DNA from 4 places in the Comamonas sp. MYb21 genome. Region 4 is predicted to be linked to each of the others. Evidence: predicted binding sites of a transcription regulator. Region 4 holds the regulator's gene; each other region holds the start of a gene.
What was found. The regulator sigma-54, encoded in region 4, starts transcription at its own class of promoters, with help from an activator protein. The targets are predictions, from matches to a motif close to TGGCANGNAANCTGCTTT.
Positions count from the first base shown of each region.

Region 1 (4,208 bases), on a different contig from region 4:
GGCTGGGCCGCGATGACCGGCGATGTCTCGCCCCAGGCACTGCTGCTGTTTTTGATCATCTTCCTGTGGACGCCGCCGCACTTCTGGGCACTGGCGCTGTACCGGGTCGAGGACTACCGCAAGTCCGGCCTGCCGATGCTGCCGGTCACCCATGGGAACTATTACACCCGCGTGCAGGTCTTGCTCTACACCGTGGTCTTGTTTGCCGCCGGCCTGCTGCCCTTCATCATCCAGATGAGCTCCTGGATCTACCTGGTGGCCGCAGTCGTGCTGGGTGCCGGGTTCTTTGGCTATGCCTTTGCGCTGTGGCGCAATTACTCCGATGCGCTGGCGCGCAAGACTTTCCGTTTTTCGCTGGTCTACCTCAGCCTGCTGTTTGTGGCGCTGTTGGTGGACCACTATGTGAGCTGGTAAATCTGCAATGAACAAGCGCAATGCCCTTCGCTGGCTGGCGGGCTCGGCCATGCTGGCCTCGGCCGCCGGTGTCCTCACCGCCTGTAAATCCAAGGCCGATTTCAACGCCATCGACCTGACCGGCAGCAAGGAGTATGGGCAGGACTTCTCCATGCCCGACCAGCATGGCCAGCGCCGCAGCATGGCGGATTTCCAGGGCAAGGTCGTGCTGGTGTTCTTTGGCTTTACCCAGTGCCCCGATGTCTGCCCGACCACCCTGGGTGACCTGGCCGCCGTCAAGCAAAAGCTCGGCGCCAAGGGTGACAAGCTGCAGGTGATCTTTGCCTCGGTCGATCCCTCCCGCGACACGCCCGAGATTCTGCAGGCCTACCTGGCCAACTTTGACCCCAGCTTTCTGGCGCTGCGCGGCAGCGACGAGGAAACGGCCAAGATGGCCAAGGACTTCAAGGTCTACTACAAGCGGGTCGAGGGCCAGACCCCGGGCAGCTACACGATGGACCACACTGCGGGTGACTACATCTTCGACTCCGAAGGCCGCCTGCGTCTGTACAGCCGCTATGGCACGCCAGTCGATACCCTGGCCAAGGACATTGAGCAGCTGATCGACGGCGCTTAAGCGCTTACACGCTTAACAGCGCAGGGCAAGCGCTGCACTCACATCGACCAGATACGCGGCCGCTGCGCTGGCAAGCCCCAGAGGCTGCTGCGCCAGTGGCCCCAGACCGTCTTCCACAGCTGCATGGCAGGCTCCACCACGGGCGCCAGGCCACGCAGCACCAGCATGTGCTCGTTGGGTGCGGTCACCCCGGCCATCAACTCCACTGGGGCAGTATCTAGCAACATTTGGGTGCTCTCCAGCAGCGCTTCGCGTTGCGCGCGGGTGATCGGCGAGCCGCTGGCATAGAGCAAGCTGCCCATGCAGCGCTGGCCCGCCAGGCCCAGCCGGCCGTTGAGCAGCAACTCATCATCGGCCCGGATGCGGCCCCGTTCCAGAAAATGCCCCGGCCAGGCGATGTGCTGTGAAAACACGCCCTGGGTAAAGGGCTGACCGGCCAGCGGCAGGCCCAGCGCGGTGATGTCCCAGGTCAGCAGCTCGGCTCCCGGTGCCAGTTCCATCTGCAGCTCATTGGCCGCGTCGCAGGCATTGTAGGCAATGGCCTCCAGCGGCAGCCATTCCAGCCGGGCGCCGGCCTGCAGCTTAAGGCGGGTGCGCTGCAAGGCCGGCTGGCCATTGCTCTTGTAAAAGCGCGTCGCGCCCGGCGTGGTGATGAGCGCATGCGCGCCCGCCTCTACCTCCACCGAGATATCCAGCACATCGCCCCCCACCAGGCCACCGGGCGGGTGCACCAGCACGTTGTGGCAAATGCCTGGGCCTTCGGGGTAGAGGCTTTTGAGAATGCGCAGCGGGCCATCGTGGCTGAACTGCACTGACGTCTTGCCGGCTTGCTGGCCGTAGCGCAGGTCTAGTTGGGCATGCCAGCTCATGGCTGCGGCTGGTGCTGAATGCCCGCTGGGCAGCAGGGCCCAAGGGCCGGGATTGGAGGTGAGTAGGGTGCGCAAGACATGGCTGGGGTTTTGCAAGCCACGTGCCAGGAACTGCACCGCTCTGGGGTGCTGGCTGTGCTGAATTGGTGCATGCGCGGCAGGTCTGCATGCTTGTGGTGCAAGGAGCAGAGGATGCAGCACGGAAAGCGTGCATGCCCTGCCGCTGCAGCGCCTTGGCATGTGCCTTGCTTTGCACTAGGTATGGAACTGACACCTCGCGAAAAAGACAAGCTGCTGATCTTTACCGCCGCCTTGCTGGCCGAGCGGCGCCTGGCCCGGGGGCTCAAGCTGAACTACCCCGAGGCGGTGGCGCTGATCAGCGCCTTTGTGATGGAGGGCGCGCGCGATGGCAAAACGGTTGCCCAGTTGATGAGCGCTGGCCGCACGGTGCTCACGCGCGCCGATGTGATGGAGGGCATCCCCGAGATGATTGCCGATATCCAGATCGAGGCGACCTTTCCCGATGGCACCAAGCTCGTCACCGTGCATGAGCCCATTGTCTGAATCCCCTCTTTTCCCTTGCGCAAGCCTAGCACCATGAACTTCAAGAAACTCTCTGCCACCGTGGCGGCTGCCGCTGCCGCCTTGCCCCTGTCCGCACTTGCCCATGTGGGCAGCGACGGCGGCGGCCACCATGGCTTTTTGAGCAGCTTTGGCCATGCCTTTGCCCACCCGTTTACCGGCGCGGACCATATGGCGGCGATGCTGGCCGTGGGCGCCTGGAGTGCGCTGACGGTGACGCCCGCCTGGCGCGCCCCGGCCGCCTTTGTGGCCCTGCTGGTGGCGGGGGCGCTGGCAGGTTTTGCCGGTCTGTGGGTGCCCGGCGTGGAGCCGATGATTGCCGCATCGGTGCTGGTGCTGGGCCTGCTGGTGGCGGTGCAAAAGCAGATGCCCTGGGTGCTGGCCGCTGCGCTCGCCGGGGTGTTTGCGTTTTTCCATGGCGCGGCCCACGGCTTTGAGCTGGCGGCCGATTCTGCGCTGGCATCGGCAGGGGCCCTGGCGGGCATGGCGCTGGGCTCGGCCCTGCTGCATGTCGGCGGCATGGTGCTGGGCAAGGCCCTGATGCAGCGCCACCGCTGGCTGGCCAAGTTGGCAGGCGGCGCCACCGCGGTCTTGGGCGCGGCCATGCTGACGCGCCTGGCCTGACGAGGAGCCGCAACATGATCCCAGGTGAACTACTGCTGAATGACGGCGAACATGTGCTGAACCCGGGGCGCCGCACCGCCACGCTGGTGGTGCACAACGCCAGCGACCGGCCCATCCAGGTCGGCTCGCACTACCACTTTGCCGAGACCAATGCCGGCCTGGTCTTTGACCGCCAGGCGGCGCATGGCATGCGACTGCATATTGCCAGCGGCATGGCGGTGCGCTTTGAGCCCGGCCAGCAGCGCACGGTGGAGCTGGTGGATGTTGGCGGCGAGCGGCAGATCTACGGTTTTCGCGGCCTGGTGCAAGGGGCGCTGGAATGAGGCCCGGCATGCTGTGCCTGTGCCCAGGTTCTAAGACAGGATGGTTCTGATGGCAACGATGGACAGACGCGCATACGCAGAGACCTATGGGCCCACGGTGGGTGACCGCCTGCGCCTGGCCGATACCGAACTGGTCGTGCAGGTGGAGCAGGACTTTACCCTGCGCGCGGGCGGCTATGGCGAAGAGGTGAAGTTTGGCGGTGGCAAGACCATCCGTGACGGCATGGCGCAAAGCCAGCGCAGCAGTGCGCAGGACGCGATGGACACGGTGCTGACCAATGCGCTGATCATCGACCACTGGGGCATCGTCAAGGCAGACATTGGCCTGAAGGCCGGCCGCATTGCCGCGATTGGCAAGGCCGGCAACCCGGACACGCAGCCAGGTGTGGACATCATCATCGGCCCAGGCACCGAGATCATCAGCTGCGAAGGCATGGTCGTCACCGCTGGCGGCATCGACACGCACATCCACTTCATCGCGCCCCAGCAGATCGAGGAGGCGCTGACCAGCGGCGTGACGACGATGATTGGCGGCGGCACCGGCCCGGCCACCGGCACCTTTGCGACGACCTGCACGCCCGGCGCCTGGAACATGGAGCGCATGCTGCAGGCGGCCGATGCCTTCCCGATGAACCTGGGTTTTCTGGGCAAGGGCAATGCGAGCTTGCCGCTGGCCCTGCATGAGCAGATCGATGCCGGCGCGATTGGCCTCAAGCTGCACGAGGACTGGGGCAGCACGCCAGCGGCCATCGACAACTGCCTGGACGTGGCCGAGCTCAC
Region 1 covers NZ_JBBGZC010000002.1:277,679-281,886, forward strand. Annotated here, with positions in the region: gene cyoE (heme o synthase) at 1-414, shown strand, start outside; gene WH367_RS04160 (SCO family protein) at 422-1,030, shown strand; gene WH367_RS04165 (urease accessory protein UreD) at 1,069-1,899, opposite strand; gene WH367_RS04170 (urease subunit gamma) at 2,161-2,463, shown strand; gene WH367_RS04175 (HupE/UreJ family protein) at 2,497-3,105, shown strand; gene WH367_RS04180 (urease subunit beta) at 3,120-3,428, shown strand; gene ureC (urease subunit alpha) at 3,478-4,208, shown strand, end outside.
Region 1: the regulator sigma-54 is predicted to act here: its motif matches at 1,989-2,006, upstream of WH367_RS04165 (urease accessory protein UreD).

Region 2 (4,208 bases), 200 kb from region 4:
CTCCGGTGATGGCAGGCAAGGCATGGGCCATGCCTGCCGGTAGGGGGGGATTTGCACAGACCGGTGTGCGTGGCCCCAGCCCAAAGCACCATGGCACCCTGGGCCGGGCACACCGCCCAGCACACCGTTCTATTAGAAGAAGCCCAGCTTGTTTTCGGAGTAGGACACCAACAGATTCTTGGTCTGCTGGTAGTGGTTGAGCATCATCTTGTGGTTCTCACGGCCGATGCCGGACTCTTTGTAGCCGCCAAAGGCAGCATGGGCGGGGTAGTGGTGGTAGCAGTTGGTCCAGACGCGGCCGGCCTTGATCGCGCGGCCCATGCGGTAGGCCAGGTTGCCATTGCGCGTCCACACACCTGCGCCCAGGCCGTACAAGGTGTCGTTGGCCAGCTCCAGCGCTTCTTCTTCGGTCTTGAAGGTGGTGACAGCCAGCACCGGGCCAAAGATCTCTTCCTGGAAGATGCGCATCTTGTTGTGGCCCTTGAACACCGTGGGCTGCACATAGTAGCCGCCGTCCAGATCGCCGCCGAGCTTGGCTTCGGCGCCGCCGATCAGCACCTCGGCGCCTTCCTGGCGGCCCAGGTCCAGGTAGCTGCTGATCTTGATCAGCTGCTCCTTGCTGGCCTGCGCACCCATCATGCTGTCGGTGTCCAGCGGGTTGCCGTGCTTGATGGCGGCAATGCGCTTGAGCACCTTTTCCATGAAGCGGTCATAGATGGACTCATGGATCAGCGCGCGGCTGGGGCAGGTGCAGACCTCGCCCTGGTTGAAGGCGAACAGCACCAGGCCTTCGATCGCCTTGTCGAGGAAGGCGTCGTCCTGGTCCATCACATCAGCAAAGAACACATTGGGCGACTTGCCGCCCAGCTCGAGCGTTGCGGGGATCAGGTTGTTGGCAGCAGCCTGGGCGATGACGCGGCCGGTGCTGGTCGAGCCGGTAAAGGCAATCTTGGCGATGCGCTTGCTGTTGGCCAGCGGCATGCCGGCCTCACGGCCATAGCCGTTGACCACGTTGAGCACGCCGGCGGGCAGCAGGTCTTCGATCAACTCGATGAGGATCAGCAGGCTGATGGGGGTGGATTCTGCGGGCTTGAGCACCACGCAGTTGCCCGCAGCAATGGCGGGGGCCAGCTTCCAGGCAGCCATCAGGATGGGGAAGTTCCAGGGAATGATCTGGCCGACGACGCCCAGCGGCTCGTGGTAGTGGTAGGCCACCGTCGTGTTGTCGATCTCGCTGATGCCGCCTTCCTGCGCCCGCAGCGCGCCGGCAAAGTAGCGGAAGTGGTCGGCCGACAGCGGAATGTCGGCATTGAGCGTCTCGCGGATCGCCTTGCCGTTGTCCACGGTCTCGGCGTAGGCCAGCAGTTCGGTATTCGCGTCGATGCGGTCGGCAATCTGCAGCAGCACATTGGAGCGCTCGGTCGCCGACTTCTTGCCCCAGGCGTCGGCCGCGGCATGGGCGGCATCCAGTGCCAGCTCCACATCTTCGGCGGTCGAGCGTGCGGCCTGTGTGTAGACCTGGCCGTTGATCGGCGAGATCACATCAAAGTACTGGCCTTTGACGGGCGCCTTCCACTGGCCACCAATGAAGTTGTTGTACTGCTTTTTGTAGCTGATCTTGGCGCCCGATTGGCCGGGAAATACGTATTGCATGGTGTGTCTCCTTGGAAATGGATATCGCAAGCTGATTCGTGCCGGATGCAAGCAGGAAAAGGCACGAGTCACACCAGATATATCAAGATGCATGCCAGGCCTGATTTCGTGCCAAGTGGTTGATTTGTTTGAGCTTGCTGTGAAGCCCGGACAGCGGATGGAACAGCGCTGGACAAGGCAGGTGTTCCAATCTGGAACAGTCGGACAGCGGCATGGCTATTCACGGCGACCCCACGCGGCCGCTTTCCTATACTGTCCCCATGGGCCTGCGCAGACAGGCTTGCAAGGAGACAACATGGATCCCCAGATCACCTCCCAGGTGCTGCGCCAGGCACGGGTGCATTTGTTGGCACATGGTGAATGCCCGCCCGGGGCCGTGCAGGCGCGCATTGCCAGCTCCTGGCAGCGCAGCCTGCGCGCGGGGGTGCAGCCGGTCGGCCGGGGGTCTGGCGGTGACCCGCTCACCGGCTCCGAAATGCGCCAGGTGCTCACGCGCAGCGAAGACCTGCTCGCCATTGCCCGGCCGGTGATGGACTATGTGTTCGAGCAGATCCAGGACAGCCACAGCATGGTCATCCTGGCCAACGCCCAAAGCACCTTGCTGCACACCTTGGGCGATGCCCCTTTCCTGAACAAGGCCGAGCGCGTGGCGCTGCGCAGTGGCGCGATCTGGACCGAAGAGGCGCGCGGCACGAATGCGATTGGCACGGCGCTGGTGGAAGCCACGCCGCTGCGCGTCGAAGGCGCGGAGCACTTTCTGGAGGCCAACAGTTTTTTGAACTGCGCAGCCTCGCCCATCTTCAGCGCCCAGGGCCAGCTGCTGGGCGTGCTCGATATCTCCGGCGACCAGCGCCTGGCCCAGGCCCATACCTTGGGGCTGGCCACCACCGCTGCCCGCATGATCGAAAACCGCTGGCTGCTGGCACGCCACCAGCGCGATTGGCGCATGCATTTCCACACCCAGGCCGAAGGGGTGGGCACAGCCGGTGAAGGCATTCTGGCGCTGGCGCCCGATGGCTTGCTGCTGGGCGGCAACCGCACCGCCATGCAAAGCCTCAAGATCGCTGCCGCCGACTGGGGCCATCTGCACTGGGACGATATCAGCGCGATGCCGCTGCGCGACTGGCTGGCCCGGGGCCCCACCCAGACCGAGCGCCTGCATCTGGCGGCCTTGCACACCGGCCGCAGCGTGTTTGCGCGCCTGGTGCTGCCCCAGGCGGCACAGACCGCGCCGGTGGCCACTGTACCGCGTGCGCTGCCAGGCGATCGGCCGGGCCGGGCGCCGCTCGTGGCCGTGCCCCAGCCGTCAGCGCCTGATGCGCTGGCCCAGCTGGACACTGGCGACCCGGGCTGGCGCGCAGCCGCAGAGCGCGGCCGGCGCACCTGGGGCAAGGGCATTGCCTTGCTGGTGCAGGGCGAATCGGGCGTGGGCAAGGAGCTGTTTGCCCGCGCGCTGCACGACAGCAGCGCGCGCCATGCCGCGCCTTTTGTCGCCATCAACTGCGCGGCGATTCCGGAGCATTTGATCGAGGCCGAGCTGTTTGGCTATGAGTCAGGTGCCTTTACCGGCGCCCGGCGCGATGGCCAGCTGGGCCGCCTGCGCGAGGCCCAGGGCGGCACGCTGTTTCTCGATGAAATCGGCGATATGCCGCTGGCGCTGCAAACCCGTTTGCTGCGTGTGCTGCAGGAGCGCAGCATCACCCCGCTGGGGGGCGGCAAGGCCCAGCAGCTCGATTTTGCGCTGGTCTGCGCCACCCACCACCAGCTGCGCGAAGCGGTGGCGCAGGGGCGCTTTCGGGCCGATCTGTTCTACCGCATCAATGGCCTGGCCTTGCAGTTGCCCGCGCTGCGCGAGCGCAGCGACCGCGAGGCCATCACCCGCCGTTTGCTGGAGCAGTTCAACCCCGGCCAGACGGTGCGCTTGCACCCCGATCTGGCCTTTGCGATGGCGCACTACCCCTGGCCCGGCAATCTGCGCGAATACGCCAATGCGCTGCAGACCGCATCGGCGCTGCTGCTGCCCGGCGAGGACACCATTGGCTGGTCGCAGCTCTCCGATGACCTGGCGCAGGAGCTGCTGCGCTACCGCGAAGGCGCGCCGATGGCGGTGGCCGCTTTGGCCGCGCAAGCGCAGCCGCCCAGCCTGCCGGCCACCGATCTGAAAACCCTCTCCCACACCGCCATCGCGCAGATGCTGCAGCAATGCCGGGGCAATGTGTCGCAGGCGGCCAGGCTGCTGGGCATCAGCCGGCAGACCTTGTACCGCCGGCTCAAGACGGCTTAGGTTGAGCTGCATGGCCTAAGATAGCTGCTGCGCCGGCACATGGTGTGCCGCCTGTTTGTTGGAATGCCCATGCCCGCCTCTGAAAACCCTGCTGTCGCCACCTGGTCCTCGCGCTGGTGGGCAGATATCAGCACGCGCGAATTTGCCCAGGCGCAGACCAGCGGCCTGGCGGCCAGCACGGTGGCAGTGCTGCCCGTTGGTGCGGTGGAGCAACATGGCCCACATTTGCCGGTGTCCGTCGATGCCACTTTGCTGGAAGGTATTGTGGCGG
Region 2 covers NZ_JBBGZC010000011.1:11,737-15,944, reverse strand. Annotated here, with positions in the region: gene exaC (acetaldehyde dehydrogenase ExaC) at 133-1,653, opposite strand; gene WH367_RS16895 (sigma-54-dependent Fis family transcriptional regulator) at 1,949-3,937, shown strand; gene WH367_RS16890 (creatininase family protein) at 4,007-4,208, shown strand, end outside.
Region 2: the regulator sigma-54 is predicted to act here: its motif matches at 1,733-1,750, upstream of exaC (acetaldehyde dehydrogenase ExaC).

Region 3 (4,208 bases), on a different contig from region 4:
ATCGATTTTGAATGCGCTGTGGCATGCCCAGAGCGTGCAAGGGCGCGACGGCCACCAGCGCTGGGGGCTGCAAGAACTGTGCAAGGACTGAGGCGATGAAAGTACTGATTTCTGTCGATATCGAAGGCGTGGCCGGTGTTTACCACCCCGAGCAGGTGCGTGCGGGCAACCCCGAGTATGAGCGCGCGCGCCGCCTGATGGCCCAGGAGGCCAATGCCGCCGTCGAAGGCGCTTTTGCCGCTGGTGCGCTCGAGGTCTATGTCAATGACTCGCATGGCGGCTTTCGCAATATGCCGCCCGATCTGCTCGATGCGCGCGCCCAGGTCATCCAGGGCAAGCCGCGCTACCTGAGCATGGTAGCCGGCGTGGAGCTGGGGGTGGATGCGGTCTGCATGGTCGGCTACCACTCACGCGCGCAGGGCCGGGGCATTCTGGCCCACACCATCAACAGCTTTGCCTTTGCCAGCATCCATATCAATGGGCAGGAGGCCAGCGAGGCCAGCCTCTACGGCGCCTTGGCAGGCGCCTATGGCGCGCCGGTGGTGATGCTGGCCGGCGACGATGTGCTGCGCGAGGAGAACCAGGCGATCTTCCCGCAGGCGGTGTTTGTGCAGACCAAGCGTGCCACCGGCCAGGGCAGCGGCATCAGCCTCTCGCCCGAGCAGGCGCAAAAAGCCATCCGCGTCGGGGTCGAGCAGGGTCTGGCCGGGCGCGGGCGCTGCCAGCCGCTGCACACCGCCAGCCCGGTGCAGGTGCAGATTGCCGCCACCTCGCCCGGCATGGCCGATCTGTTCTGCCAGTGGCCGACGCTGGAGCGGGTCGATGGCCGCACCGTGCGTTTCAGCGCGCCGGACATTGAATCGGCGGTGCGCATGACCAATTGCCTCTCGGCCATGTCCAGCATGCTGCGCTGAGCGGCGCTGGGGCAGGGCCCCGGCTGGCATGGCATGAAACCTGCTGGGTAGAGCGCTCAACATCGGTGGTGCGCGTTTATGAAGTCTTCCCTGCATTTTCTGGTCGCTGCCCGCCAGCATGAGATGGCCGCGCTGGAGCAGCTGGGCAAGGCCTGCTCGCTGGTGGTGGCGATGTCGGGCCTGGTGCATGCGCTGCAAAAGGAGCGCGGGCTGTCGAACATGGTGCTGGCCAGTGGCGGCGCGCAGGGCACCGAGCTATTGGCGCCCCAGCGGCTGCTGGCCGATGCACAGATCGCCAATGTGCGCGATGAGCTCGATCGCCTGGGCCCGCACCCTTCGGGTGGCAGCGGCGCGCGGCTGTGCAATGCGATTGCCTATACCTTGCAAGGCGTGGCGGCCCTGCCTGCGCTGCGCGCCCAGGTGCAGGCCGGGCGGCTCACGCCCCCCGCTTGTACCGACGCCTTTGCGCGCCTGATTGCCGGCTGTCTGTCCGTCGTGTTTGAGGCAGCCGACAGCGCCAATGAGCCCGAGATATCGCGCATGCTGGTGGCCCTGTTCCACCTGATGCAGGGCAAGGAGCTGGCCGGGCAGGAGCGCGCCTGCGGCACCAGCGCCTTTGCCTCAGGCCAGCTGCAGCCCAGTGCCCGGGCGCAGTGGCTGCATTTGATCGAATCGCAGGAGCGCTGTTTTGAGGTGTTTGCCAGCCTGGCCACGACGCGCGTGCTGGTGCTGTGGCAGGCCCATATGGCGGGCGATACCGATATGGCGGCGGTGGAGCGCATGCGCCGCGTGGCCCATACCGCGAGCGGGGCCAGCCTGAGCCGCAGTTGGAGCGCCGATTGGTTTGCGGCCTGCAGCCACCGGCTCGATGCCTTGCATGGGGTGGAGACCTTGGTCGCGCAGGAGCTGCAGGTGCTGTGCCTGCACAAGCTGCAGGCGCAGGAGCAAGCGCTGGCAGCCTTGCAGGCGCTGCCACCGGGTGCTGAACCTGCCCAAGAGGGCGCAGAGGGCAGCGAAGGCGGTATGGCCTTTTTTGAGGCCTCGGCGCCGCCCGATACCTGGTCGCTCGATGCCGTGGGCGCGCCGGCGCTGGGGCGCGATATCCTGTCGCTGGTGCAGCAGCAATCGCAGCGACTGCAGACCATGCAAACCCAGATTGATGAAGCCAGGACGGCCCTGCATGAGCGCAAGACCCTGGAGCGCGCCAAGGGCCTGCTGATGGCCCAGCACCAGCTCTGCGAGAGCGATGCCTACCAGCTGCTGCGCCAGACGGCGATGAACCAGAACAAGCGCATGCTGGAGGTGGCCGAGGCCGTGCTGGCAATGGCGGCCTTGGTGCCCCAAGCGCCTGCAGCCCCTGCAGCCCCTGCTGCAACTGAGCGCTAGCAGCTTTCCCCCCGCGCACCAAAGCATGGCAGCCGCTGGCCCGCAGGCTGCTGCAATGCACCATTGCAGGGACGCGGGCCGCTGTGCAGTGCCCGCCCAGGTCGGCTCTCTAGAGGGACGCGCTGCAATTTTTGAATTGGCATGGAATATGCATTGATCTTTCCAACCAGGCCAAAGGCGGCCTGTTTCCGGTAATCGCGAGTTATTTCGGGACAACGGCGTCCCTTTCCTGATGGTGCAAGCCCTCAGCGAAAGGACGCCGTTTTTTGTTTTTGGAATCTGCAACGCCTTCGATGGAGTTTGACAAGAATGACGATACGCCCCAACCCTGACACCGCCCTGGCGGCAGAGGCTTCGCCCGCTTCTTCGCCGCTGGCCGGCCGCCGCCAGTTCTTGCGCCATGGCGCCCAGGCAGCGGCCGCCACCTTTGTCTACAGCGCGCTGGGCCACCAGGGCGTCTGGGCCGCAGGCTCGGATGCGCCCGAGAAAAAAGAGGTCAATATCGGCTTTATCCCGCTGACCGACTGCGCCAGCGTCGTGATGGCCTCGGTGCTGGGCCTGGACCAGAAGTACGGCGTCAAGATCACGCCGACCAAGGAAGCAAGCTGGGCTGGCGTGCGCGACAAGCTGGTCAATGGCGATCTGGACTTTGCCCATGTGCTCTACGGCCTGGTCTACGGCGTGCAGCTGGGCGTGGGCAGCCCGCAAAAGGACATGGCGGTGCTGATGACGCTCAACCGCAATGGCCAGGCGATCACCCTGTCCAAAAAGCTGGCCGACAAGGGCGCCGTCGATGCGGCGTCGCTCGCCAAGCTGATGGGCGCGGAAAAGCGCGAATACACCTTTGCGCAGACCTTTCCGACCGGCACCCATGCGATGTGGCTGTACTACTGGCTGGCGAGCGCGGGCATCCATCCGCTCAAGGATGCGAAAGTGATCACCGTGCCGCCGCCGCAGATGGTGGCCAATATGCGCGTGGGCAATATGGATGGCTTTTGCGTGGGCGAGCCCTGGGGCCACCGCGCGATCATGGATGGCATCGGCATCACGGCCGTCACCACCCAGGACATCTGGCGTGACCACCCGGAAAAGGTGCTGGGCTGCACGCAGGACTTTGTCAGCCGCCACCCCAATACCGCACGCGCGGTGACCATGGCCATCCTGGAGGCGGGCCGCTGGATCGATGCCAGCCTGCAGAATAAGCAGAAGATGGCCGAGACCATTGCCGGCAAGGCCTATGTGAACACCAGCGTCGATGCCATCAACCAGCGCATTCTGGGCCGCTACCAAAACGGCCTGGGCAAGACCTGGGACGACCCCAACCACATGAAGTTCTTCGCCGATGGCGAGGCCAGCTACCCCTATCTGTCCGATGGCATGTGGTTCCTCACCCAGCACAAGCGCTGGGGTTTGCTCAAGAGCCACCCTGACTACCTGGCCGTTGCCAAGAAGATCAACCAGACCGCCCTGTACAAGGAAGCGGCTGCGCAGCTGAAGATCGCCGTGCCCAAGTCGGACATGCGCAGCAGCCAGCTGATCGACGGCAAGGTCTGGGATGGCTCGGACCCCGCCAAGTACGCCGACAGCTTTGCCATCAAGGCCTGACAAGGAGAGCCCCATGCCCGCTGCATTGCGAGAGAGTGTTTCGCCCCTGCCCACGCCGGCCCCAGCCGAGCGCAAGGTGTTGTCCATCCATGAGCACATGGCGCGGAGTTTGCCGGTGGTAGCGGGCAGCCAGCCTGCTGCTGCCACGCCTGCCGTGCCTGCCGCCGCCAAGCGCGATATGGCTGCCCTTTGGCAGCAGCGCTTTGGCGCGCTGGTGCAAAGCCTGCTGCCGCCCGTGCTGGGCTTTGGCCTGCTGCTGGTGCTGTGGTCCATCATCGCCCAGGGCAACCCCGGCATTCCGGG
Region 3 covers NZ_JBBGZC010000002.1:52,685-56,892, forward strand. Annotated here, with positions in the region: gene WH367_RS03225 (P1 family peptidase) at 1-91, shown strand, start outside; gene WH367_RS03230 (M55 family metallopeptidase) at 96-914, shown strand; gene WH367_RS03235 (nitrate- and nitrite sensing domain-containing protein) at 993-2,300, shown strand; gene WH367_RS03240 (CmpA/NrtA family ABC transporter substrate-binding protein) at 2,610-3,905, shown strand; gene ntrB (nitrate ABC transporter permease) at 4,003-4,208, shown strand, end outside.
Region 3: the regulator sigma-54 is predicted to act here: its motif matches at 2,438-2,455, upstream of WH367_RS03240 (CmpA/NrtA family ABC transporter substrate-binding protein).

Region 4 (4,208 bases):
CGCTGCAGCAGCTGCGCGTGATTGCCCAGGCCGATGTGCATTTCCGCGCCGAGGCCGTGGGCCTGCTGGTGGCCAAGTCCTATGCCCAGCTGGGCGACCAGGCGATGGCGCGCAAGAGCTTTGACTTTGCGCGCCAGCACTCGGGCAGCTTTGATGTGATGGCCGAGTACGCGATCTGGGCCGCAGGCCAGGGCGACTGGCAGACCGCCAATGCGCTGCAGGCCGAGTTGAACAAGGCGATGACGCACTGGAGCGGCCAGCAGCGCCAGCTCAACCGCGAGATGCTGCAGCGCCTGAAAACCGCGTTCGCCGCCCAGCCCAAGTAAGCGCGCGGCCCTGGGACGGCTGCAATAGGCCTGCTGCCAGCAGGCCATCAAACCGCCCGGCAGCCCTTGCCGCACGCCAGTTTGCGCTTGCGCAGACAGCCGCCACAGCGCAGTCGCTAAAATCGCTGTCTATGGCAAAAATCATCGTTCTGGCCCTGGTGCTGCTTTTCTTTGGCTGCGGCCTCTACATGCACCTGCGCGGCAAGGTGCGGCACAAGCTGCTGCGCCAGCTGTTTGACCACTCCACCTTTACGGCGCCGTTCAATGTGTTCATGCTGATGTTCAGCAAGGTACCGCGCACGCCCTACCTGCCCACCAGCACCTTCCCCGACCTGGCCCCGCTGCAGGCCCACTGGCGCGAGATCCGCGAAGAGGCCATCGGCCTGCACCAGGCCATGCAGATCAAGGCGGCGGCCAACAACGACGACGCGGGCTTCAACTCCTTCTTCAAGACCGGCTGGAAGCGCTTCTACCTGAAGTGGTATGGCCAGGCCCACCCGTCTGCGATGGAGCTCTGCCCCAAGACCACGGCGCTGGTGCAGGCCATCCCCGGCATCAAGGCCGCCATGTTTGCCGAGCTGCCGCCCGGCGCTAAGCTCAACCTGCACCGCGACCCCTATGCCGGCTCGCTGCGCTACCACCTCGCTGTGCTGGCGCCCAATGACGACCGCTGCATGATCGAGGTCGATGGCACGCCCTACAGCTGGCGCGAGGGCGAAGGCGTGATCTTTGACGAGACCTTCATGCACTGGGCCGAGAACGGCTCCGAAGGCAACCGCATCGTGCTGTTCTGCGATGTCGAGCGCCCGATGACCAATGGCTTTGCGCAGTGGCTCAACCGCTGGCTGGGCACGCATGTGGTGGCTGCTGCCAGCTCGCCCAACAACGAAGGCGATCCGCGCGGCTTCATCAGCCGCATCTTCAAGATCTCGTTCTACATGGGCCAGTACCGCCGCCGCTTCAAGGCCTGGAACAAGACCGCCTACAAGCTCACCAAGTTCGGCCTGATGCTGGCCGTACTGGCCTTGTTCATCTGGTGGCTGTGGCCGAAGTAAATCGGCAGCTTCCACAAGCGAAAACCGCAGTGCCCAGGCAGCTGCGGTTTTTTTATGGTGGCTGAGACTTTGGCTACAGCGCCTTGCGCAAGCTGGCGGGCGGGATGCGCATGGCCTCGCGGTACTTGGCCACCGTGCGGCGCGCGCATTCAATGCCCTGGGCCTGCAGCAGATCGGCGATCTTTGCATCCGACAGCGGCTTCTTCGCGCTTTCCTCGTCGAGCAGCTGCTTGATCAGCGCCTTGACGGCCGTGCTCGACGCGCTGCCGCCGGTCTCGGTGCCCAAGCCCGAGCCAAAGAAGTACTTGAGCTCAAACGTGCCCTGGGGCGTGGCCATGTACTTGGCCGTGGTCACGCGGCTGATGGTGGATTCGTGCAGGCCCAGCTCGTCGGCAATCTCGCGCAGCACCATGGGGCGCATCGCCAGCTCGCCATGCACAAAGAAATTGCGCTGGCGCTCGACGATGGCCTGCGAGACGCGCAAGATGGTGTCAAAGCGCTGCTGGATGTTCTTGATGAACCAGCGCGCCTCCTGCAGCCGCTGCTGCAGTGCGCCATGGCCTTCGCTGCCCTTGTGGCTGCGCAAGGCATTGGCGTAGACATCCTGCACGCGCAGGCGCGGCATCACCTCGGCATTGAGCTGCACGCTGAAACCGGGCACCGGCAGGCCGCGCTCATTGCTGGGTCGCACGATGACATCGGGGATGATGGTGTTGCGGTCCACATCGGCATAGGGCCGGCCGGGGCGGGGTTCGAGCTTGGCGATCAGCGCCAGCGCGCTGCGCACCGCCGCCTCGTTGCAACCGGTCAGCTGCACCAGCTTGCGCACATCACGGCGCGCCAGCAGATCAAGGGACTCCTGGCAGACCAGCAAGGCAGTCTCCAGCGCCAGCGCATCGGCCTCGGGCGTGTCCGAGCCCTCTTCATCCAACAGGCGCTGCTGGGCCTTGATCTGCAGCTGCATGCACTCGGACAGGTTGCGCGCGCCCACACCAATCGGCTCCAGGCTTTGCAGCAAGCGCAGCGCCACGGTCAGGTGGTGCAGCAGCGCCTCGTAGCGCTCGGGGTCCGAAGCATCGCCAAAGCTTTGCGCGAGCTCGGCCAGCGTTTCTTCGAGGTAGCCGTCGTCGTTCAGCGATTCGATCAGAAAGTAGAGCGCGGCCCGGTCTTCCTGGCACAGGCGCAGCGACAAGGCCTGGCGGTGCAGCACATCCTGCAGGCTCAGGTGCTCGCTGCGCCGGTCGGACATCGGCGTCTCGTCGTCATCATCGCCTGCGCTGGAGCGGGCGGGCAGATCGCCGCCCCACTCTTCCCAGTCCGATGCCGAATCGCCGGCAGCGGCCTCGGCATCGACGCCGGTTTCCTTGCCCGCAGCAAAATCCAGCGGCTGGTCGGAGGTTCCGGGCTCGAAATCGCTGCTGTTGCTGGTGTCGGCGCTGGCAGCAGTATCGGCAGCCTTGTCGGCTGCTTCTGCAGCCTCGGCAGATTCAGCGGCGTCTTTACCGGCTTCGGCCTCGGGGGCCTCTTCGCCCTCGCGCTCCAGAAACGGGTTTTCGTCGAGCATCTGCTCGACTTCCTGCGTCAGCTCCTGCGTGGACAGCTGCAGCAGGCGAATCGACTGCTGCAACTGGGGCGTTAGGGTCAGGTTCTGCGATACGCGCAGCGACAGCGACGGCATCATGGCTGCGCCTTTGCAGCGGCTGCGGCAGTTGGCAACAGATCAGCCCTACCGGGCCCGCAGCGCGGGTCGGTAGCTTGGCTGGCACGCCCGCCAAGGCGTGCGGTGTCACATACGGAAATGTTCACCCAGATACACCCTCCGGACCTCTGCGTTCTCCACAATCTCTTGCGGCGTCCCGGCGGCCAGCACCTTGCCATCGCTGATGATGCAGGCATGGTCACAGATACCCAGGGTTTCGCGCACATTGTGGTCGGTGATCAGCACGCCAATGCCGCGCTCCTTGAGGAAGGCGACAATGCGCTGGATCTCGATCACGGCGATGGGGTCGATGCCGGCGAAGGGCTCGTCGAGCAAGATAAAACGGGGCTGGGTGGCCAGTGCACGGGCGATCTCGACGCGGCGGCGCTCGCCCCCGGACAGCGCCACCGACGGTGACTCGCGCAGGTGCTCGACCCGCAGCTCCTGCAGCAGCGCGGTGAGCTGGCGCTCGACCTCGGCGCGCGAGAGCGGCTTGCCATGCTCATCCTTTTGCAGCTCCAGCACGGCGCGCACATTGTCCTGCACGCTGAGCTTGCGAAAGATCGAGGCTTCCTGCGGCAGGTAGGACAGGCCCAGCTGCGAGCGCTGGTGGATCGGCATATTGGCCACCGACTGCCCATCGATGCGGATATCCCCGCCATCGCTGCGCACCAGGCCCACGATCATGTAGAACGAGGTGGTCTTGCCCGCGCCATTGGGGCCGAGCAAACCCACCACTTCGCCCTTGCGCACCGACAGCGATACATCCTTGACCACCTTGCGGCTGCCATAGGACTTCTCCAGGTGCAAGACCTCCAGCTGGCTGCGGTGGTCGCTGTTGGCGACCCGGGCATTGACGGAAATGGTCGACGAGTTTTCTGCCACGGTTACTTGGCTCCGTCGTTCAGTTGGGTGCTGGGGCGCAATGGCGTCTTGTCATCGGCAGCGGGCTTGGCCGGGGCGCTGGCCTTGTCGTCCGCCTTGCCGTCGGCCTTGGGCGTCAGGATCACGCGCACGCGGTCCTTCTTGGGCGCGCCGGGCTTGGGATCGGCCGCCGCCTGGGCACCCTTTTGGCCGGAGACCGTGAAGGTGTCGCTCAGGTTGTTGTAGACGATCAGCGGGCCACTG
Region 4 covers NZ_JBBGZC010000011.1:211,140-215,347, forward strand. Annotated here, with positions in the region: gene WH367_RS17835 (hypothetical protein) at 1-326, shown strand, start outside; gene WH367_RS17840 (aspartyl/asparaginyl beta-hydroxylase domain-containing protein) at 458-1,381, shown strand; gene WH367_RS17845 (RNA polymerase factor sigma-54) at 1,455-3,062, opposite strand; gene lptB (LPS export ABC transporter ATP-binding protein) at 3,168-3,944, opposite strand; gene lptA (lipopolysaccharide transport periplasmic protein LptA) at 3,968-4,208, opposite strand, start outside.